DNA from 4 places in the Streptomyces sp. NBC_01304 genome. Region 3 is predicted to be linked to each of the others. Evidence: riboswitches for the same ligand, from Rfam matches in the RefSeq annotation. Region 3 holds a riboswitch; each other region holds the start of a gene.
The links. A riboswitch is a leader RNA that binds a small molecule or an ion and turns the genes downstream of it on or off. The one in region 3 is predicted to bind cyclic di-AMP.
Positions count from the first base shown of each region.

Region 1: linked by a shared signal. The riboswitch ahead of OG430_RS26365 (M23 family metallopeptidase) and the one ahead of OG430_RS14645 (M23 family metallopeptidase) in region 3 are both predicted to bind cyclic di-AMP.
Region 2: linked by a shared signal. The riboswitch ahead of OG430_RS09095 (M23 family metallopeptidase) and the one ahead of OG430_RS14645 (M23 family metallopeptidase) in region 3 are both predicted to bind cyclic di-AMP.
Region 4: linked by a shared signal. The riboswitch ahead of OG430_RS20420 (C40 family peptidase) and the one ahead of OG430_RS14645 (M23 family metallopeptidase) in region 3 are both predicted to bind cyclic di-AMP.

Region 1 is NZ_CP109055.1:5,915,628-5,920,033, forward strand. It holds gene OG430_RS26355 (MFS transporter) at 1-315, shown strand, start outside; gene OG430_RS26360 (PP2C family protein-serine/threonine phosphatase) at 486-1,631, shown strand; cyclic di-AMP (ydaO/yuaA leader) riboswitch at 1,840-1,993, shown strand; gene OG430_RS26365 (M23 family metallopeptidase) at 2,005-3,093, shown strand; gene OG430_RS26370 (aldo/keto reductase) at 3,250-4,194, shown strand; gene OG430_RS26375 (PrsW family intramembrane metalloprotease) at 4,210-4,406, opposite strand, start outside.
Region 2 is NZ_CP109055.1:2,085,759-2,090,164, forward strand. It holds gene OG430_RS09085 (PH domain-containing protein) at 1-229, opposite strand, end outside; gene OG430_RS09090 (SGNH/GDSL hydrolase family protein) at 421-1,200, opposite strand; gene OG430_RS09095 (M23 family metallopeptidase) at 1,441-2,322, opposite strand; cyclic di-AMP (ydaO/yuaA leader) riboswitch at 2,325-2,485, opposite strand; gene OG430_RS09100 (alpha-galactosidase) at 2,827-4,406, opposite strand, start outside.
Region 3 is NZ_CP109055.1:3,362,227-3,366,632, reverse strand. It holds gene OG430_RS14655 (M16 family metallopeptidase) at 1-519, shown strand, start outside; gene OG430_RS14650 (M16 family metallopeptidase) at 516-1,904, shown strand; cyclic di-AMP (ydaO/yuaA leader) riboswitch at 2,110-2,270, shown strand; gene OG430_RS14645 (M23 family metallopeptidase) at 2,285-3,052, shown strand; gene OG430_RS14640 (GntR family transcriptional regulator) at 3,335-4,033, shown strand; gene OG430_RS14635 (HPr family phosphocarrier protein) at 4,183-4,406, opposite strand, start outside.
Region 4 is NZ_CP109055.1:4,679,570-4,683,975, forward strand. It holds gene OG430_RS20415 (AfsR/SARP family transcriptional regulator) at 1-2,408, opposite strand, end outside; cyclic di-AMP (ydaO/yuaA leader) riboswitch at 2,691-2,864, shown strand; gene OG430_RS20420 (C40 family peptidase) at 2,870-4,042, shown strand; gene OG430_RS20425 (hypothetical protein) at 4,142-4,406, opposite strand, start outside.

The sequences.
Region 1 (4,406 bases), 2.6 Mb from region 3:
GCGCTGCTGCTGTGTGCGGCGGTGCTCGCGGCCGGGACCGCGGTGCTCTACCCGTTCGAGATGGACACCGTGGTCGCCCTCTCCGGGGGGCGCTGGGTGGCCACGCACTACGGGCTTTACAACACGGTGTGCGGCATCGGGATCACCGCCGGGAACCTCGCGGTCGGGGTGCTGCTCGACGCCGTGGGCGGAGTCGGGGCCGGGCTGTGGCTGACCCTCGCCGCGCTCGGCGGCGCGTGCGCGCTCGCGGTGGGGGCGCTGGCCAGGAGCGGGTTGCTGGCCGCGCGGACGCCGGTGCCGGCGTCGGCCGCGTAACTCGTACGGCGGCTACGGGGTCGCTCCCCGCTCCGGGTGCGGAAACCCTGGGTGGGGAGCGACTTCGCTTCTGCTCGGAGGCCGTACGGAATCTGCGGGTCCGTTGTGGCTGGTCGCGCAGTTCCCCGCGCCCCTTACGGGGCGCGACACGGCCTGGCAGGAGTAGAGCGGTGGGGCAGCGAGGTGGGCGTAGGAGCGGCAGACGCCCGGATACCGGGGACGGACCCGGCCGGGACGTCGGCATCACTCAGGTGCGGGCCTTCGTCCGGGCGCTGCCCCCGCTGCTCATCGTCGTCGGGCTGACCGCCGCTCTGCTGACCCCGCCGCGCTTCACCGCGGCGCCGTTCTTCACGGCGGCCCCGCTGATCGCGGCTCCGTTCTTCTCGCTCCGCTCCACCCTGCTCACCGGGATCACGTCCATCGCCTGTGTCGTGGGGCTGCAGCTGCGGTACGGCACCATGGGGCGGCCGCAGGAGCTGACCGAGCTCATCAACGTGGTGACCGTGGCCGGGCTCGCCGTGCTCATCAACGTCGTCGTACGCCACCGGGGCGAGAAGCTCGCCTCCGCCCGCTACATCGCCGAGGCCGCCCAGCGCGCCGTACTGCCCGAGCCGGCGCCCCGGATCGGCGGGCTCGACATCGCGGCGCGGTACGAGGCGGCGCAGGCGGACGCGTTCATCGGGGGCGATCTGTACGCGGTGCAGGACACCCCGCACGGGGTGCGGCTCATCGTCGGCGACGTACGGGGAAAGGGACTTGGTGCGGTGGAGGCGGTCGCCGTGGTGATCGGGGCGTTCCGGGAGGCGGCCGAGCAGGAGGCGACCCTGGAGGCGGTGGCGCAGCGCCTTGAGCGGGCGCTGGCGCGGGAGGGGACGCGGCGGGACGGGCTTGACGCGGTAGAGGGGTTCACCACGGCGGTGCTCGCGGAGATTCCGCATGAGCGAGGGGTCGTACGGCTCATCAACCGCGGTCATCCGGAGCCGCTGATGCTGCACTCGGACGGGCGGATGTGCCTGCTCAGTCCCGGTGAGCCGGCGTTGCCGCTGGGGATGAGCGATCTCGGGGCCTGGCCGGACCGGGCGGACGAGACGGAGTTTCCGGGCGGGGCGACGCTGCTGTTCTTCACGGACGGGCTCAGTGAGGCGCGGGACGAGGACGGGGTCTTCTACGATCCCGCGGCGCGGCTCGCGGGGCGGATGTTCCGGGCCCCGGAGGCATTGCTGGAGACGGTGGTCGAGGAGGTGCGGGCGCATACCGGGGGCGGGTCCACCGATGACATGGCGCTGCTCGCGGTGGGGCGGCCCGTGTCACCGTAGGTGACCGTCCTACCGCCCTCCGCATAACAACTGACACACCGTCAGGAAAATTGCAGAAGTCAACTCGCCCGATTCCGCCCGCTCGTGCCCCATTAAGTCCAGGCCAAAGGCGTTAACGATCAGTCGGAACGGCTTGGAATCCAGCACCGCTGTCTATTAACGTTCGATAACGCAGCGCGGTCGTCCCAGCCGTCACAAGAGTCGGCTCCGTGCGCACACGCTTAATCCCGCAAGGGAGCCGGGGAACCACTTTTTGGGGTGAATCGGGCAACTCTCGCGTCCCGCAGAGGCGAGAACGCCCGTAGGAAACCTTCCTGTTCCGAACCCGTCAGCTAACCCGGTAGGCGAGAAGGAAGGAAAGGAGTGCGCCCCAGTGGCGACCCCCACAGGCCGGACCAGGTTCAACCCTGAGGCCTCGTACAACCCGGACAGCGACTCTGAGTTCGGTTATGGCGTCAGCTCTCAGGACGAGACCTGGGAGGAGTGGAACCCCACCGAGGACTCCCTCCGCCCGGTACGCGGAAAGCACCGTGTCGGCAAGCAGCGCGGCGGGGGACTCGCACGCAGCTCCACGGTGCTCGGTGTCGGCGTCATCGCCGCGGTCGGCGCGGGTGGCATAGCCACCGCCAAGGACCGCCCGCCGGTACCGATATCGCTGCCCGACCTCTCGCTCCCCGACGCCTCGTCGCTGCCGGGTGTCGGCTCGCTGATATCCGACGGTTCGGACGACTCCGACTCGGGCTCGGAGACTGCCCAGTCGGGCGTAACCCAGGCCGTCGCCGCCTCCGCCACCCTGCCCGACTCGGGTGCCGTCGAGGGCAAGACCACCGCGGACGCCGGTGAGGCACTGCGCGCCCGCATCATGCAGCAGGCCGAGTCCAAGCAGGACGAGGCCGACGCGGCCGCCCAGGACGCCGCGGCCGATGCCGCCGTCAAGGCCGCCGCCGAAGAGGCCTCCGCCAAGCAGACGGCCGCCGAGAAGGCCGAGCTCGAGGCGAAGCGGAAGGCCGAGGCAGAAGCCAAGCGCAAGGCCGAGGCCGAGCGCCTCGCCAAGCTCGCCAAGAGCTACACGCTTCCGCTCGCCTCGTACACGATCACCACCACCTACGGGCAGGCCGGCTCCATGTGGGCCTCCGGCTACCACACGGGCCTGGACTTCGCGGCCTCGACGGGTACGCCGATCAAGGCGATCCACAGCGGCACCGTCAAGGAAGCCGGCTGGTCGGGCTCGTACGGCTACCGCACCGTCCTCGAGATGTCGGACGGCACGGAGGTCGCGTTCAACCACCAGTCGTCGATGAACGTGAGCGTCGGCCAGAAGGTCACCACCGGCGATGTCATCGGCCGCGTGGGCTCCACCGGCAACTCCACCGGTCCGCACCTCCACCTCGAGGTCAAGACGCCGGGCGGCGACCTGATGGACCCGGCCGCGTGGCTGCGCAGCAAGGGCATCACCGTCTGATTTCCCCAGGTCCCCGGCAGTCCTGGCGGCCTACCCCCCGACGCCAGGGCTGCCGGTCAGTGGCATGCCCGCACACTCCTCAACTCCTCATCCGGGTCCTGGAATCCGCATGTGGATATTGGAATACGTGTGCGGGCGAGCGCTGTTGACCGCCGTATGACTTCCCTTCGCCCCCTCGGCTCATCCGACCTCGAGGTCTTCCCGCTCGCCCTCGGCGGCAACGTCTTCGGCTGGACCGCGGACCGGGCCGCGACCTTCGCCGTGCTCGACGCGTACACCGCGGCCGGCGGCAACTTCATCGACACCGCCGACATGTACTCGACCTGGGCACCCGGTCACCGGGGCGGCGAGTCCGAGACCCTCATCGGCGAGTGGCTGACCGGGCGCGGCAGGCGCGAGGACGTCGTCATCGCCTCCAAGGTCGGCAACCACCCCGAGGCCAAGGGTCTTGCGGCCACCAACATCAAGGCCGTCGTCGAGGGCTCGCTGCGCCGCCTGCGCACCGACTACATCGACCTCTACTACACGCACTTCGACGACCTGTCCGTGCCGGTCGAGGAGATCGTGGGCGCCCTCGACCAGTTGGTGCGGGAGGGCAAGGTGCGGGCCGTCGCCGCGTCGAACATCTCCGCCGAACGCCTCCAGGAGTCCCTGGACTTCGCCGAGCGCGAGGGCCTCGCCCGCTATGTGGCGCTGCAGCCGCACTACAACCTGGTCTCGCGGGACACCTACGAGGGCGCGCTGCAGGAGGTCGCCTCCCGCTCGGGGCTCGCCGCGGTGCCCTACTTCGCGCTGGCCTCCGGGTTCCTCACCGGCAAGTACCGGCCGGGTGCGGCCGTGCAGAGCGAGCGGGCCGACGGGGGATTCGAGCTGCTCGGGACCGATCGAGGGGTACGGGTGCTCGCCGCCCTCGACAAGATCGCCGAGGCCCGCGAGGCCGAGGTGGCGTCGGTGGCGCTCGCCTGGCTGGCCGCGCAGCCGACCGTGGTGGCGCCGATCGCCTCGGCCCGGACTGTCGAGCAGCTGCCGGCGCTGCTCGCGGTGGCGGAGCTGGAGCTGACGGAGGGCGAGGTCGGGGAGCTGACTGCGGCTTCAGCCTGAGAGCTGACCGCGGTTTCAGCCTGACAGGTAGGGGTTGTAGTACGCGGGTGCGGGTGGGGCGTACGCGTACCCCTGAGGTGGTGCGTACCCCTGGGGCGGGATGTGGCCGAGCGGGGGGCCGGCGTACGCAGGTCCGGCGTACGCGGGGCCGGTGGGTCTGGGCAGCGGTGGCGGGGGCGTCGCCCGGGCCGCGTACTCCAGGGCGGGGCGGG
Region 2 (4,406 bases), 1.3 Mb from region 3:
TCTCCACCGCGAAGTGCGTGATGCTGCGGTACGGCACCGTGTGGTACTCGACCTTCTTGCCGGTGATCCCCTGCTTGTCGATGAGGACGAGGCGGCGATCGGTGAACAGCATGGTGTCGCGGATCAACACGAAGGCGGCGTAGACCTGTTCGCCCTGCCCGAGGAGGCGTGCGTACTCCTGCTGCGCCTTGCCCGGATCGATGGTGTGCGCGTTGCCGAAAAGCGCCATGACTGGCCCCCATGAGTAGACGTGTCGAAATCATCGAACTCTAACTCGATACGCCTTCGCTCCAGCTAAAGGGCAACCTCCTTACGGAGGCGACAGATCCGGCTCTCAGAGGCATCAGGAACGGCTCGCAGACCCAACAGGCCCGACGCACGAAGACATCAGGCCCGACGCACGGAGACATCAGGCCCGACTCACAGAGGCATCAGGTCCGGCCGCTTCGCCGACACGTGGTCGCCCGAAGACTCCCCGCGCAGCCGCCGCCCGATCCACGGGACCAGATACTCGCGCGCCCACTGGATGTCGTCGCGCCGCACCTCGAGCGTGCCTCGCGGCGGCAGCGGCGGCCATGCCTGGTCGGGGTCGGCCGGGATCTCCAGGCCGAGCACCTGGGCGGCGCGCAGCGCGACGCGGGTGTGGCCCTCCGCCGACAGGTGGAGGCGGTCACCGTCCCAGGCACGGCGGTCCTGGACCGAGCGCAGCGACCACAGGTCGAGGACGGGGCAGTCGTAGCGGTCGGCGATGGAGCGCACATGGGCGGTGTACGTAGCGATCTTGCCGCGCAGATGCCGCAGGACCGGAACGTTCCGGGTGTCGAAGCCGGTGGTCACGAGGACCGTGCCGACGTTCTCCTTCAGGTCGGCGACGGCCCGCTCGAAGCGGGCCGCGACGTCGTCGGGGTCGGTGCCGGGGCGAATGATGTCGTTGCCGCCGGCGCAGAAGCTCACCAGGTCGGGGGCGAGCTCCTTGGCGCGCGGGACCTGCTCCTCGACGATCTGGTCGAGGAGCTTGCCGCGCACGGCGAGGTTGGCGTAGCGGAAGGTCTGCTCGGGGTGCCGGTCGTCGAGGAGGACGGCCAGGCGGTCGGCCCAGCCGACGAAGGTGTCGCCGGGGCCCGGGTCGCCGACACCTTCGGTGAAGCTGTCGCCGACAGCCGCGTACGACTTGAACTGGGGTGTCGATTCGTCTGCCACGTCGGCATATCTTTCACCTCGTCCCGTGACCTACGCCACCGTAATAAGGGTCAACGGGGGCTTGACGGCGGGTGATATATGCCACCGATAAAGATCGAACCAAGTCGGAATACCGGGCATCAGCGCCGAACGCACCGATGGCCGGAGCCCTTTACGGGCTCCGGCCATCGGTGAAAGCACGGTCGCGATGCAGTTCGGGACGCGGCTCGGAACGCGCTCCTGAACACGGTGCGCAATGCGTCAGACGGTCACGCCGTGGCTGCGCAGGTACGCGAGCGGGTCGACGTCCGAGCCGTAGCCGGGGCCGGTGCGGACCTCGAAGTGCAGGTGCGGTCCGGTGGAGTTGCCGGTGGAGCCGGACAGGCCGATCTGGGTGCCGCCGTCGACGCTCTGCCCGGTGGCGACGTTCAGGGACGTCATGTGGGCGTACTGCGAGTAGTGGCCGTCGGCGTGCTGGATGACGACCTCGTTGCCGTACGAGCCGCTCCAGCCGGCCGAGACGACGGTGCCCTCGCCGATGGCCTTGACCGGGGTGCCGGACGGGACGACGAAGTCGGTGCCGGTGTGGTAGCCGCTGGACCACATGGCGCCGGCCGTGCGGTACGAGGTGCTGATGGGGGCCTCGACCGGGGCGGTGAAGCCGTTCGCGGCCTTGGCCTGGACGGCCTCGCCCTGCACGGCCTCGGCAGCCTTGGTGCCGGCCGCGTCGATCTGCGCCTGGCTGGCCGTGGCCCCGGTGGCGTCGGCCTTCGCCGCGGACTTCGCGGTGGCCTCGGCGGCGCCGTCGAGCTTCAGCTTCATGCCGGGGCGTATGTGCCGGGGGTCGTCGCCGACGACCTTGCGGTTGTCGGCGTACAGCTTCTTCCAGCCGCCGTCGACGTTCAGCTCGTCGGCGATCGCGGACAGCGAGTCCCCGGCGACGACGGAGTACGTCTTGGCGGCGGCCTGCGGTGCGGCGGCGGGGGCGGCCTGCTGCACCTGGGGGGCGGCGGCGGTCGCAGCATGGGCGCCGGCGGCTCCGAGCAGCGGCAGCGCGAGGGCGGCGCCTCCGGTGCCTGCGGCGGCGAATCCGCGGCTGATCCGCTGGGACTTGGGACGGCGGTGCTTACCCTTCGCGGGCATGGCGAATTCCTCTCCGGCGCCTGCGAGGTGAGCTGTCGGGTTCGGACTGGAGATGTCCGGCCGCTTTTACGCGGCTTCACCCCAAGCCTCTCCGGTGGACCGGATGCGGCATCTAACCGTGGGTCCCCCGCTCCTGCCGTACACGGGTGGGTGTGCGGAATTCCGGGCGGCGGCAGGATTGGGCGTCCGTCCGGATGCCGCAGAACGTAAACGAGCGCGGAGCGCGGAGACAAGCAATCAATTCCCGCGCAATTGCCCACCGATGATCCATTCCCGGAATTGCCGTCACACTCCGTGGATGAATGATCTTTAGTGCCGCCTTACCCCTGGAAATCGGCCCGCGAAGATCGCCACGCACGGTCACGACTATGATCCCGCTCACGGACAGAGAGCCATGAGCCTTTAGTTCCAGGCCAGTTACCACGAAGGCCCGCGTAAGCCCCTTATCCAGCGAACCACTTGAAGTTCACCAACCACCTGAAACTACCTAATCCCCCGAATCGGTCATTTACGACTGAAGCGGAAGATCGCGGCATCAAGGTCACCACGCAGCCCGGTGTGCAGCCCGTGATGGAGCAGCACCGCCCCCCGGTGCACCTCTCCCGCCCCGGCCCTGTCGCTCCTGCCGACCCTGTCCCCCACCCCGACCTGCTCGTACGTCCCCGCCGGATCGAGCCCCCGCAGCCGCAGCCGCGCCACCGGCTCCCCGTACCGCTGCGCCTGCAGCCACGCGAGGACGACGACCTCGCCCCCGTGCACGTACTGCACGGCACTGAGCCCGCCGTCCGGAGCCCGCAGCCGGTACAGCTCGCCGTGCTGCACGACGGGCCTGATCTCCTTGTAGAGGTCCACCCACTCCCGCGCCTCGGCCAGCTCCGCCTCGCTCCACCGCGTGAGATCGCCGCCCACCCCGAGCACCCCCGCCATGGCGCTCACGAAGCGGAAGCGAAGCGAGCTCACTCGGTCGTTGAGCTGCGTGTTCGGGCTGTCGGTGACCCAGGCGGCCATCACCCGGGCGGGGTGCAGCTGGCTGAAGCCGTGCTGGATGGCGAGCCGGTCCAACGGGTCGGTGTTGTCGGAGGTCCACACCTGGTCGGTCCGGGCGAGGATGCCCAGATCGATCCGGCCGCCCCCGCCCGAGCAGGACTCGAAGGCCACCCCGGGGTGCTCGGCCCGCAGCCGGTCGAGCAGCGCGTACAAGGCATGCACATGGTCATTCCAGAGCCGCTGCGGACACTCCTCGCCGGGCCAGCCCGCATCCGTGAAGCTGCGGTTGAAGTCCCATTTCACATAGTCGATCGGCGCGGACGACAACAGTGTGTGCAGCTGTTCCCACAGATAGTCCTGTACGTCGGTGCGCGCGAGGTTGAGCACCAGCTGATGCCGGAATTCGGTGCGGGTACGCCCGGGAAAGTGCTGCACCCAGTCGGGGTGCGCCCGATACAGATCACTGTCCGCGTTGACCATTTCCGGTTCGACCCAGATCCCGAACTGCATTCCCAGCCCGTGCACTTCATCGGCGAGCGGCTTCAGCCCGCCGGGAAAACGATCAGGATTCGGTGTCCAGTCGCCGAGGCCGGCCCGGTCGCTGGTGCGCCGCCCGAACCAGGCATCGTCCACCACGAACAGCTCCACACCGATGTCGGCCGCCCGCCGGGCCAGCGCCCGCTGCTGCGCCTCGGAGATGTCGAAGCCGGTGGCCTCCCAGGAGTTGTAGAGCACGGGCCGCACGTCCTGGGCGTCCGGGATCACGTGCTCCAGCTGGTAGGCGTGCCAGGCCCGGCTCGCCCCGCCGAAGCCACCCGCGCTCCACAGTCCGGCGAAGACGGGCGTGGTGAGGGACTCACCGGGCCGCAGCAGCGCCTGCCCCGAGTCGTCGTGCCCGCTCCCGCCGGCGATCTGCACCCGACCGTCCGGCAGCTGCTGCACGGCGATGCGCCATGACCCCGACCAGGCGAGGGCGCAGCCGTAGACCTCGCCGTGCTCCTCACTCGCCCCTTCCGCGTCGAGCGCGACCCAGGGCAGATGCTGATGGCTCGTGTGCCCGCGCCGACTCCCGATGATCTTCTCGCCGTACGTGAGGT
Region 3 (4,406 bases):
TCGCGGCTCTACAACCGTCTCGTACGTCGCGACCAGACGGCCGTAGCCGCCGGTTTCGGCCTGCTCCGGCTCGCCGGGGCGCCCTCGCTCGGCTGGCTCGACGTGAAGACGTCCGGCGACGTCGAGGTGCCCACCATCGAGGCCGCGGTCGACGAGGAGCTCGCCCGGTTCGCCGAGGAGGGCCCCACCGAGGAGGAAATGGAGCGCGCGCAGGCCCAGTTGGAGCGCGAGTGGCTCGACCGGCTCGGCACGGTCGCGGGCCGCGCCGACGAACTGTGCCGGTACGCCGTCCTGTTCGGCGACCCGCAGCTCGCCCTCAGCGCGGTCGGCCGGGTCCTCGACGTCACCGCCGCCGAGGTCCAGGAGATCGCCAAGGCCCGTCTGCGCCCCGACAACCGCGCGGTCCTCGTGTACGAACCGACCGATTCCGAAGAAGACGCAGGGGACGCGACGGACGAAGCGGCCGAGGCGAACGCAGCCGCCGCCGGCGACAACGACGAAGAGGAGGCGGCGAAGTGACCGAGCTCGCCACCATGGAGTTCCACCCGCAGCCCCAGGCGGGCGAAGCCAAGCCGTGGGCCTTCCCGGCCCCCGAGCGCGGCGAGCTGCCCAACGGCCTCACGGTGCTGCGCTGTCACCGCCCCGGCCAGCAGGTCATCGCCGTCGAGGTCAACCTCGAAGCGCCACTGGAGGCCGAGCCGGCCGGCCTGGACGGCGTCGCCACGATCATGGCGCGCGCCTTCTCGGAGGGCACCGACAAGCACTCCGCCGAGGAGTTCGCCGCCGAGCTGGAGCGCTGCGGCGCCACCCTTGACGCGCACGCCGACCACCCCGGCGTACGCCTCTCGCTCGAAGTCCCGGTCTCCCGGCTGCCGAAGGCCCTCGGCCTGCTCGCCGACGCCCTGCGCGCGCCCGCCTTCGCGGACAGCGAGGTCGGCCGGCTGGTGCGCAACCGCCTGGACGAGATCCCGCACGAGATGGCCAACCCGTCCCGGCGGGCCGCCAAGGAGCTCTCCAAGGAGCTGTTCCCGGCCACCGCGCGCATGTCGCGCCCGCGCCAGGGCACCGAGGAGACCGTCGAGGCCATCGACTCCCTTGCCGTCAGGGCGTTTTACGAGGCCCATGTGCGTCCGGCCACCGCGACCGCGGTCGTCGTGGGCGACCTCGCGGGCGTCGACCTCGACCAGTTGCTCGCCGACACCCTGGGGGAGTGGACCGGCAACACCGCCGAGCCGCACCCCGCCTCGGCCATCACGGCCGACGACCGCGGCCGCGTCATCATCGTCGACCGCCCGGGCGCGGTGCAGACGCAGCTGCTCATCGGCCGCGTCGGCCCGGACCGGCACGACAGCGTCTGGCCGGCCCAAGTCCTCGGCACCTACTGCCTGGGCGGCACCCTGACGTCGCGCCTGGACCTCGTCCTGCGCGAGGAGAAGGGCTACACCTACGGTGTGCGCGCCTTCGCCCAGGTGCTCCGCTCGGGCACCGACGGCGTGGGCGGCGCGTCCCTCCTCGCCATCAACGGCTCGGTGGACACGCCCAACACGGGACCGGCCCTGGACGACCTGTGGAAGGTGCTGCGTACGCTCGCCGCCGAGGGCCTCACGGACGCCGAGCGCGACGTCGCCGTGCAGAACCTCGTCGGCGTCGCCCCGCTGCGCTACGAGACCGCGGCCGCCGTCGCGGGCACCCTCGCAGACCAGGTCGAGCAGCACCTCCCGGACGACTTCCAGGCGCAGTTGTACCGGCGCCTCACCGAGACGGGCACCGTGGAGGCCACCGCGGCCGCCGTCCGCGCCTTCCCGGTGGACCGGCTCGTCACCGTCCTCGTCGGTGACGCGGCTCAGATCGCCGAGCCCGTCAAGGCGCTCGGCATCGGCGAAGTGACTGTTGTCACGGGCTGAGTCGACCGCGTAGCAACTTCAGGGACCCCGGCGGCGTACGTGCCTCCGGGGTCCTCTGTTTTGCGATATGTCCGATATTTCAGAGAGGTTGAGCATCTGCCCTGTGGCGTGCGCCTCAAAAGTGCCGATCCGTTTGTCGATTGAAAGATGTCCCGTTTAGCGTCGGTCCCGCTGTTCGTCAGCTATGCGCCGCATCCGCGGCACCGGACAGCCATCGCCGAGTCCCCGTCAGGCGCGAGCCTGGGGAGCCGGGGACCCACTCAGTCCCTGGGGTGAATCGGAGGCCCTCCTCAACCGGGGGCGTCCGTAGGAGACCTTCCTGCTCCGAACCCGTCAGCTAACCCGGTAGGCGAGAAGGAAGGAAAGGACACCGCCGCTACATGGCCTTCTCCCGTGCCACCGGGAAGCACCGTCGTCCGAGCGCCCTGACGCGCAAGAGCGCGAACATCGCGGGCATCGCCGCCCTCACCACGACCGGCGTCATCGGCACCCTCGCCTCTCCCGCGCTCGCCGCGGAGGACACCTCGCCGCGCGACACGGGCCTCAACCAGGCCGTCTCCATGGCCGACGCCGTCGCCGCCCACATCGACGAGCAGGTCTCCGCCCAGGAGGAGGCCGCCGAGCAGGCCGCCGCCAAGAAGGAGGCCGAGGCCGAGGCGAAGCGCAAGGCCGAGGCCAAGGCCAAGAAGGAGCGCGAGGCCAAGGAGCGCGCCGCCCGCGAGGCCGAGCGCAAGCGCCTCAACTCCTTCACCTCGCCGATCGCCGGCAGCTACGTCTCCACCGGCTACAAGGCCGGCGGCGCCGTCTGGTCCTCCGGCAGCCACACCGGCGTCGACTTCCACGCCGCGTCCGGCACCTCCGTCCACTCGGTCGGCTCCGGCACCGTCGTCGAGGCCGGCTGGGGCGGCGCGTACGGCAACAACGTCGTGATCAAGATGAACGACGGCACGTACACCCAGTACGGCCACATGTCGTCGATCGGCGTCTCCGTCGGCCAGACCGTCACCCCGGGCCAGCAGATAGGCATCTCGGGCGCGACCGGCAACGTCACCGGGCCGCACCTGCACTTCGAGGCCCGTACGTCCCCCGACTACGGCTCGGACATCGACCCCGTCGCGTACCTGCGCTCGCACGGCGTGAACGTCTGACGCTCCGCACGGCGAGATCGTCCGACGAACGTCCGACGAACGTCCGACGAACGTCTGACGATCCCCGCAGTCCCCACCGCTCCCAGCAAGCCCCGGCATCGCGCCGGGGCTTGCTGCGTTTTGGTGCAGGCCGAGTCTGGCCAAAAGATATCCATGGAATCCGGCAGCCCATCGGAAATATGGGTGTGCTGCAATAGGCTCGCTGAACGAGCGTCAACGGGCGTCAACTCAACCGCGTTTCGCGGGGATGCGGCGCATATTTCTTAGGGTGGAGGTCCGGTCATGCGCATTCCCGCGCACTCGGTATGCACGGCCATCCGGGACGACATCGTGTCCGGTGTCTACGAGCGCGGCAGCCGGCTCACCGAGGAGCTGCTCGCGCGGCGCTACGGAGTCTCCCGCGTCCCGGTCCGCGAGGCGCTGCGTACCCTGGAGGCCGAGGGCTTCGTCACCACCCGCCGGCACGCGGGCGCCTGCGTCGCCGAGCCCAGCGCGCGGGAGGCGGCCGACGCCCTGGAGATCCGCATGCTGCTCGAACCGCTCGGCGCCGCCCGCGCCGCCCGGCGCCGCACGGACGCCCATCTGAAGGTCCTGCGCGGCCTGGTCAGGCTGGGTCAGGAGCGGGCCCGGCGTGGTCAGAGCGAGGATCTGCGCTCGCTCGGCGGCTGGTTCCACGAGACGCTGGCGCAGGCCTCCGCCAGCGAGGGCCTGATCGCCCTGCTCACCCAACTGCGGCACAAGATCGCTTGGATGTACGTCGTCGAGGGTGCGGCCCGGCCCGTCGAATCCTGGGCGGAGCACGGCGCGATCGTCGACGCGGTGGCCCGCGGGGACGCCGAGCGGGCCCGTTCGCTGACCGCCCTGCACACCGAACGGGCCGCGGCCGCGCACCGGCTGCGGTTCGCCGAGCCGGCGTCGAAGACCGTGCCCGCGGTGAGGACTTCGCAACATTCCGTAAACACGGCGAGCGCCCGCAATTAACAGGGGCCCCGTATACAAAGACCTGTATTTAGACGGGGTCTCTTTTTGCTGCCCGGAATTCGCCCACCAGTGGCAAGGGGCGCAAAAATAACTGAGCCGTGCCGCCCGAATTCGGGCGGCACGGCTCAGTCGAAATTCGTCTGCTTGGCTCAGACGGTCTCGGGAAGCTCCTCGAGCCCCTCGGCGACCAGCTTCGCCAGACGGTCGAGCGCGGCGTCCGCGTTCTCGGCGTCCGAAGCCAGGACGACCTCTTCGCCACCCTGCGCGCCCAGACCGAGCACCGCGAGCATGGACGCGGCGTTGACCGCGTTGCCATCCGCCTTGGCGATCGTCACGGGGACGCCGGAGGCCGTGGCCGCACGGACGAAGATGG
Region 4 (4,406 bases), 1.3 Mb from region 3:
GCGGTGGCCACCGTGTGGTCGAGGACGCGCCGGACGGCGTCGGGTTCCGCGTCGAGGCCGCGCGCGTACAGCCGTACGAGATCGTGCAGGGTCCAGCGCCCCGGTGCGGTGCGGATGACCAGGTGGGCGGCGGCGAGGCGGTCCAGGGCGGCCTCGGCCGCGTCCGGGTCGGTGCCGGCCAGGGCGGCGGCCGTGTAGCGGTCGACGTGGGTGCCGGGGTGCCGGCCGAGGTGGGCGAAGTGGTGCGCAGCGGCTTCGGGCAGGCGGCTCACGGTGAGGCGCAGTGCGGCGCGTACGCCCGTGTCCTCCACGTCCAGGAGGCTCAACCGGCGGGAGGCGTCGGAGAGTTCGGCGCTCATCTCGCCGAGCGACCAGTCCGGCTGGTCCGCGAGTCGCGCGGCGGCCACCCGGAGGGCGAGCGGCAGACCGCCGCACAGTTCGGCGAGACGCCGGGCGGCGACCGCCTCGGCGAGGACGCGCTCCTTGCCGAGGACCGCGGCGAGCAGGGCGGTGCCGTCGTCGGGGCCGAGGACGTCGACGGGCACGGGCCGGGCGGCGTCGGAGGCGATCAGGCCGCGCAGCCGGTAGCGGCTGGTGACGACGGTGACGCAATCGGTGCCGCCCGGCAGCAGCTCCCTGACCTGCTCGGAGCCGTGTGCGTTGTCGAGTACGACGAGGAGTTGGCGGTCGGCGGCCAGGGAGCGGAACAGCGCGGAGGCGCCGTCGGCCGACTCGGGTATCCGGCGCGGCGGGACCCCGAGGGCGAGCAGGAACTCGCGGAGCACCTCGGCGCGGGGCGGGGCGCCGGTGTCGCTGAAACCGCGCAGGTCCGCGTAGAGCAGTCCGCCGGGGAACGCGGCGCGGTTGCGGTGCGCCCAGTGCACGACGAGCGCCGTCTTGCCCACGCCGGCGGGGCCGGTGACCAGACACACCGGGGCCTCGCCGGCGGCGGCGCGGGACAGGGCGGTGAGCTCGGCGGCGCGACCGTGGAAGCCACGGGGCATGCGGGGCAGGAGGTCGACGGTGGCGGGCAGTGGGGGCGTCGGCGAGGCGGACGCGGGCGCGGGCGAGTGGGGCGCGGGCGGGTAGGCCGGGGCCTGCGCCAAGGCCGGAGCCTGGACCTCGGGCAGGGCCTGAGCTGGGAGCTGGGGCGGGGCCGGGGCCTGCGTCAGTGCCGGAGCTGCGTCCTGGGCGGGAGCCTGGACTTCGGTCAACACTGGAGCTGGGACCTGGGCCGGATCCTCGACCCGAGCCGAGTCCGGACCCTGCGCCTGCGCCAAGGCCGGATCTGCGACATGGGCCGGGACCTGACCCCGAGCCGAGGCCGGATCTGCGACATGGGCCGAAGCCTGGACCCGAGCCGAGGCCGGATCCTGGGCCTGCGCCAGGGCCTGAGCCTGCGCCGGGGCCTGGGCCTGCGCCAGGGCCTGCGCCTCGGCCAACCCCGGAGCTGGGACCTGGCCCAGGGCGGGAGCCGCCACCTGGGCCGGGGCCGGAACCGGGGCCTGGGCCTGGGCCTGGGCCTGGGCCTGGGCCTGGGCCTCGGTCAACCCCGGAGCTGAGACCTGGGCCTGCGGCTGGGCCGGTGCGGCCGGAGCGGGGGCCCGAGTCGGGGACAAAGGTTCCGCCACGTCGGCGCTCGTCCTCTGCCCCGCCTGCCCGCGCAGCTCCTCCCCGCGCAACGCCACCGCGTACGCGTCCGCCAGCTCGTGCCCCGGATCCACGCCCAGCTCGTCGGCGAGCAGCCGCCGCGTGCGGTGGAACCAGTCGAGCGCCTCCGAGCGGCGTCCCGCCCGCTGCAGGGCCGTCATGAGCGCGGCGGACAGCGACTCGCGCAGCGGATGGGCCCCGGCCTCCGCACGCAACAAGGCAGCGGCGCGCGCGTGCTCGCCGAGGCGCCCGTAGTCGGCGGCCAGCAACTCCACGGAGGCGAGCCGCAGTTCCTCGAGCGCGTGCGCGGCGGCCTGCAGCGGCGGGCTCGGGTAGGCGCCGGTCAGGGCCGGGCCCTGCCACAGCGAGAGGGCCTCCCGGTACATCGCCACGGCATCGGCCGGCGCGCGCTGGCTGCGGGCCAGCGTCACCAGTTCCTCGAAGCGGTGGGCGTCGAGCAGGCTCTCCGGCATGCGCAGCACGTACGCCGTGCCCTGCGTGACCAGTTCGACCCCGAACATCTCGGCGTCCGCCTCCGCGAACAGGGCCCGCAGCCGCGACACATGACCCTGGATGACGCTGCGGGCGCGAGCCGGCGGCTCGTGCTCCCACAGGGCGTCGGTCAACTGGTCCACCGGCACCGGATGGTTGGGCCGCAGCAGCAGGGCGGCGAGCAGGCTGCGCCGCTTGGCGGGGCCGAGTGGCAGTTCGCCGGTCTCGGTGGCGACGGAAACCGCTCCGAGCAGCCGGAACTCCACGGAAGCAACTCCTTGTGGGGGAAAGCACCAGATTACCGGAGGGGTCGGTGACGTCCCCGCGCACGACCGCCTGGCAGCGCCCGGGCCGGGCCGCACCTGCGGCCGGGCGTCGCAGCAAGACACCAGTTGTGACGACAAGGAACAGCAAACCGGACAGCGGAGTTATCAAGGTCACGAAAATGTATCGGGCATATCGAACATCAACCTTCACAGCAGCCACACGTGTTGGCTAGCGTGCTCCGCGAGCAACCCGTACCCCCACCGGCGACAGACGTCGGGAACGGGCGGCTCGCGCCGAGTCCGGTGCGCCCACAGGCAAACCGGAGCCGGGGACCCAACTTGACCTTGGGGTGAATCGGTCGCGTACGAGCAAGACGTACAAGACCGTAGGGCAGCCTTCCGAACCACCCGCCCGAACCCGACAGCTAACCCGGTAGGCGGTCACTGGAAGGAGCGCCTCCTTGGCGTCGCACCGCAAGCCGCGCAGTCGGTCCGGTCGAATACGTACAGCTCAGGCCGTCGGCATGACCACGGCCGCCCTGACCTCCGTGGCGCTCCTGGCGCAGAGCGCGAACGCCGCGCCCAGCAAGCCCAAGCCGTCCCTGGAAGAGGTCCAGAAGAAGGTCGACGACCTCTACCGGCAGGCCGGCGTCGCCACCCAGAAGTACAACGCGGCGAAGGAACGCACCGACAGCCAGCGCGGACACGTCGACGATCTGCTCGACCAGGTCGCCAAGCGCACCGACAAGCTGAACGACGCGCGCCGCGAGCTCGGTTCGATCGCCGCGGCCCAGTACCGCAACGGCTCCACCTCGGCCACGGCCAACATGCTGCTCGCCGACGATCCGCAGCAGCTGTTCGACCAGCGCCAGCTGATGAGCCGCATGAGCAAGAGCCAGCAGTCCGCGGTCGACGAGTACAAGGACCTGCAGGCCGAGGCGACCGAGAAGCGCGGCGAGGCGACCAAGAGCCTCGCGTCGCTCACCGACGCCCAGGACGACCTGCGGACGAGCAAGTCGGACGTCCAGTCGAAGCTGACCGAGGCGCGTGAGCTGCTTTCGAAGCTGACCGCCGAGGAGAAGGCGCGGCTCGCGGCGATCGAGAAGAAGAAGGAAGAAGAGGCCCGCAAGAAGGCCGAGGAGCTGGCGCGCAAGCAGGCCGCGGCGGAGGAGGCGGCCAAGCGGAAGGCCGCCGAGGAGGCCGCGAAGGAGAAGGAGGAGGGGCAGGACTCCGGCTCGGGATCCGGCTCCGGCAGCGACTCCGGCTCCTCGGACAGCAGTTACGCCGCGAAGGCCGAGAAGGTGCTCAGCTTCGCCCGGGCCCAGATGGGCAAGCCGTACGTCTGGGGTGCCACCGGCCCCGACTCGTACGACTGCTCGGGCCTGACCCAGGACGCCTGGGCCGCCGCCGGGATCACGCTGCCGCGCACCACCTGGGACCAGGTGAAGGTCGGCACGACCGTCAAGGTCGCGGACGCCAAGCCCGGCGACCTCGTCTTCTTCTACGACGACATCAGCCACGTCGGCATCTACATCGGCGACGGCCAGATGATCCACGCGCCGAAGCCGGGTGCGAACGTACGCACCGAGTCGATCTACTACATGCCGATCCACAGCGTGGTCCGGCCGGCCTGACGCAGTTCCGTACGACGCGAAGAAGCCCCGGCGCCACTCGGCACCGGGGCTTCACCGTCGCTGGAACTTGCCGGGCTCAGGTCCAGAACCTTGCCGGGCTCAGGTCCAGAGCACGGCGATGAAGATGTTCACGACGGTCAGCGCGCCCACCGCGCCGAACATCGCCTTCTCGGCCTTCTCCTCGTCCCGCTTCACATACACGAGCCCGAGGATCACGATCAGCACGGCCAGCTTGATGCCGATCTTGAGGTTGTTGACCGTCTGGTCGTCCGCCTGATTGAGCCCGACCAGCGCCACACCGGTGACCAGCATGGTCAGCGCGCCGTGCAGCATCGGCGGCGTGAACCGTGCCGTGCCCTGGCCC